Regions from separate parts of the Pseudoalteromonas sp. MB41 genome, predicted to be linked through region 2. Evidence: predicted binding sites of a transcription regulator. Region 2 holds the regulator's gene; the other holds the start of a gene.
The links. The regulator ArgR, encoded in region 2, controls arginine synthesis, uptake and breakdown. The targets are predictions, from matches to a motif close to ANTGAATANNTATTCANT.
Positions count from the first base shown of each region.

Region 1: a site for ArgR is predicted at 1,241-1,258, ahead of argA (amino-acid N-acetyltransferase). Genes of this name have one in related genera too.

Region 1 is NZ_JAJJZF010000002.1:214,141-216,560, forward strand. Features, by position in the region: gene argA (amino-acid N-acetyltransferase) at 1-1,179, opposite strand, end outside; gene sucD (succinate--CoA ligase subunit alpha) at 1,363-2,235, opposite strand; gene sucC (ADP-forming succinate--CoA ligase subunit beta) at 2,235-2,420, opposite strand, start outside.
Region 2 is NZ_JAJJZF010000003.1:38,297-40,716, reverse strand. Features, by position in the region: gene mdh (malate dehydrogenase) at 1-707, opposite strand, end outside; gene argR (transcriptional regulator ArgR) at 934-1,401, shown strand; gene LPA49_RS05415 (Dyp-type peroxidase) at 1,404-2,303, opposite strand; gene LPA49_RS05410 (ABC transporter ATP-binding protein) at 2,368-2,420, opposite strand, start outside.

The sequences.
Region 1 (2,420 bases), on a different contig from region 2:
CCCATGATAACCACACCGTTTGGCTTTATTAATTATAAAACGTAATAAATTACTGCCACGGTCTGCATCACGATATTGAGGGTGAACAGCAAGGCTTGCAAATTCACCAACCTGCTCTTCATCAAATGGGTAAAGGGCAGCGCACGCGATAATAAGTCCATCACGCTCAATCACTGTGAATTGTTCAATTTCTATCTCTAATTGCTCTCTTGAGCGACGCACTAAATAGCCCTGCTCTTCAAGTGGTCTAATTAAGTTTAAGATACCGGTTATATCACTGATCGTTGCACTACGAAGTTGTTCAGAACTTTGCGGCGCAATCTGGGTCCCAATACCATCCAAAGAGAAGAGCTCTTGCAATAAGGCACCATCTTCTTTGTAGCTGACAAGGTGACACCGATGCACCCCGCCCCGACATGCATCAATAGCAGCTTGCAAAAAGACAGGGGCGCTCAAACATGAAGGTGTATGAGTGCGATAGTGCTCTAACACTCGCTCGGCTTCGTTTGGCATTAATTCTGCTATCGCTTCGCCATTTTCATCTAAAATACCTGCATCTTGGCTAAACCCTAGCATTTTGTCTGCTCTGAGCTTTAAAGCAACCTGAGTCGCAATTTCTTCTGCGGTTAAATTAAAGCTCTCACCCGTCACTGAGGCAGCAATCGGACCTAGGAGCACAATACTATTGTTATTGAGTTGGTGGCGTATTCCCTCAACATCAATTCGCCTAACACGCCCCGAGTGGTGGTAATCAACCCCTTCATCAACGCCTAAAGGCTGCGCTATAACAAAATTACCACTGACTACATTTAAAAATGAGCCCGACATGGGGGTGCTACTTAATGACGTGGATAAACGTGCGGTGATGTCAAATTGCATTGCTCCGGCCACTTTTTTAATCACTTCAAAAGTGGTGTTATCGGTAACACGGATCTCGTTATGAAAATGACTAGTTATGCCAACCTCATTCAAAGCGGCATTAAATTGTGGCCGTGCGCCAAACACCAAAACAATCTTAATACCTAAGCTTGTTAATAGAGCAACATCATTAATAATACTTCGACAGCCTGGCTGGTCTATCGCCTCACCACCCAGCATTACAACGAAAGTCTTGCCTCTATGGGCATTTACATAAGGAGTCGACTGACGAAATCCGTCTACTAATTCTGTAGTACGCACGTGCTAATTACCTTTTAAATTCAAGCGTTTTTTATTAAAACGGAAACAGAGGAATTAGTGTAAGGAATTTTTATTCATAAATAAAGAATTTTTATTCTTTATTTATGAATAAAAATTGACAGTGAATTTAGCAATAAAAAAGGCCCGCATAAGCGAGCCTCTTTTTAAGAGATTAAAGACCGATTACCAGCCTGTTTTCTCTTTAAGTGCAGCACCGATGTCAGCTAGTGAACGTACTGTTTTAACGCCAGCAGCTTCTAATGCAGCAAATTTCTCATCAGCAGTACCTTTACCGCCTGCGATGATTGCACCCGCGTGACCCATACGCTTACCTGGAGGCGCAGTTACACCCGCAATGTAAGAAACAACAGGCTTAGTTACGTTGTGCTTGATGTATTCAGCAGCTTCTTCTTCTGCTGTACCACCGATTTCACCGATCATAACGATTGCTTCAGTTTGCTCGTCTTTTTCGAACATTTCTAAAACGTCGATGAAGTTAGTGCCAGGGATTGGGTCGCCACCGATACCAACACATGTTGATTGGCCGAAACCAGCATCAGTAGTTTGCTTAACCGCTTCGTAAGTAAGTGTACCAGAACGTGATACGATACCTACTTTACCAGGCTTGTGGATGTGACCAGGCATGATACCGATCTTAGTTTCACCCGGAGTGATAACACCTGGGCAGTTAGGACCGATCATGCGAACACCAGTTTGCTCAAGCTTAACTTTAACGTCAACCATGTCTAGTGTTGGGATACCTTCAGTGATACAAACGATAAGCTCGATGCCAGCATCGATAGCTTCTAAGATTGCATCTTTACAGAAAGGTGCTGGTACGTAGATTACTGATGCAGTTGCGCCAGTTGCTTCTACAGCGTCACGTACTGTGTTGAATACTGGAAGACCAAGGTGCGTTTGACCGCCTTTACCTGGGCTAACACCACCAACCATTTGTGTACCATACTCAAGCGCTTGCTCAGAGTGGAAAGTACCTTGGCCACCAGTGAAACCTTGACAGATAACTTTTGTATCTTTATTGATTAATACAGACATTATTTGCCCTCCGCAGCAGCAACAACTTTTTCAGCTGCGTCTGTTAGTGATTCAGCAGCGATGATGTTAAGGTCAGAATTAGCAAGTACTTCACGACCTAGTTCAGCGTTAGTACCTTCTAAACGTACTACTACTGGTACGTTTACGCCTACTTCTTTAACTGCACCAATGATACCTTCTGCGAT
Region 2 (2,420 bases):
ATACAAAAACGAGCCGCTGCGGCACCCATTGAAAGTGTTGCTGAACCGCCACCAGCTTTAGCGTTAACAACTTCAGTACCTGCATTTTGGATACGTGGAGTAAGTGCTGCAACTTCTTCATCAGTGAAAGTAACGCCTTCAACTTGTGAAAGAAGTGGCAGAATGGTTGTACCAGAGTGACCACCAATAACAGGGACTTTAACGTCAGTTGCGCTTAAGCCTTTAAGCTCAGCTACAAACGCTTCAGAACGGATCACGTCAAGAGTCGTAATACCGAATACACGGTTAGCATCGTAAGTACCCGCTTTTTTGAATACTTCAGCAACGATTGGCACAGTGCCATTTACTGGGTTAGTGATGATACCTACTAACGCTTTAGGGCAGTTTTTAACGATGCCTTCAGCTAATGTTTTGATGATACCTGCGTTTACGTTGAAAAGGTCCGCACGGTCCATGCCCGGCTTACGTGGCATACCCGCTGGAATAAGAACGATATCACAACCTACTAATGCAGCGTCCAAGCTGTCTGCACCAAAGCCTTCAACTTTAACGTCAGTTGGGATGTGAGAAAGATCAACCGCTACACCAGGAACAACAGGGGCAACATCGTATAACGATAATTCAGAACCTGCAGGTAAACTTGTTTTTAATAATAAAGACAATGCTTGGCCGATACCGCCAGCTGCGCCTAAAACAGCAACTTTCATTGGAATTCTCCGTAATTTGAGGTAGGAAATATTTGTGGCCCTAAAGATAATGAAATTAGCGACTAAAAACAAATTTATCCTGCTTATTTCGCGTATAATTTCGACCATAGTTGTAAACTTAGCTGTAACGTGACGGTATTTGGACGACAAATGCAAACAAATACTGCATAACTATGCAGAATTGTGTAGAATTACTTCATATTTGATGAATAAAAGAAACGACAACATGCAACCACAAGACAAACAAGAAGCACTGATCAAAGCGTTTAAATCGTTATTAAAAGAAGAAAACTTTGGCTCACAAGGTGAGATTGTCGAAGCATTAAAAGACCAAGGCTTTGATAATATTAGCCAAAGTAAAGTCTCACGCATGTTGAGTAAATTTGGCGCTGTACGCACACGCAATGCAAAACAAGAAATGGTGTATTGTTTACCTGCCGAAATGGGTGTGCCAACCGCAAAGAGCCCTCTTCGTCAGCTTGTTATCGACATCATGCACAACGAAATGATGATTATTATTCGTACCAGCCCAGGGGCTGCACAGCTGATTGCCCGATTACTTGATTCATTAGGTAAGGCAGACGGTGTACTGGGTACAATTGCAGGCGACGACACTATTTTTATCGCCCCTGCAAAAATTTCTGAAATCGATGTCACGCTAGACCGCGTTAGAACATTATTCGATACAGTTTAACGTTAAAGCTGCTTTAAAAAGTTTACTGACGGGGCGAAAAATGCAGACCCCATGTCGGCTTGTGTAAAATCGAGCCAATGGTCATAACATTCGCCCTGCCCTAATCGGCTTTTGAGTACCTGTTCAAACGCATCACCTTGCGCTGCACACGACACCATTAAAATGCCCTGTTTATGAACGTCACCAAACGGCATGCTTTGATTGAGTATGAGAGGCTGACCCTTTTCATCTTTTAATTCACTTCGTACTGCATGACTCGTTTCAACAGCTGGCATTATTAACGTGTTATCAAGACGTGTACGCCCCATGATTTGCTCTTGCTCAGATAATGACAAATGTTGCCACACGCTTAGGTCATGCACAAAACGCTGCACATGAATATAACTTCCCTGATCTTCAAAATGACCCGGCTTATCAATCAGTGCGGTGCTTCGCTTTTGTCGCCCATGCGGAGTGTCTCCCGCATAAATAAAGCCATTAAAATCGCGGCCATCTAAAAAGCGAAAGTTACGAACTTGTTCCACCAGCTCAACATCAGGTGTAAATAATTTAATGATTTGTAGAGCAAAAAGGTGATTTACATCTTCACGATCAGAGCGAATTTGCACAAACAAATCGAATGGCTGCGCACTCATGACGTGCTCACTGTGCGTCACATTTGGAAAGCTTTGTAATTGGCTTGGAATAAACTCTGGCAGTATATGCGGCCAGTACTGCGCACCAAGCGCAACCACACATGACAACATGGCTTCAGAGAATTGGTCTGCAAACTCGTCTTGAATGACGCTTACGCGTTTAAGTTTTTTGCGTAATGACTCATCGTGACCATCATAAACATTAAAAAACAGGTGCAAACCGTGTAAGTTTGCTTCAGCACAAATCCCAGATTGCGCTTGCGCCATAATGAATCCTTAGCTACTCGTTATCAAACATACAGACAAGGAATTCAGGATTATAACGTTCTGTTTAATCTTCGAAAAAATTGACCGTATGTGGCATTATTTTTATTTTTACTGGTT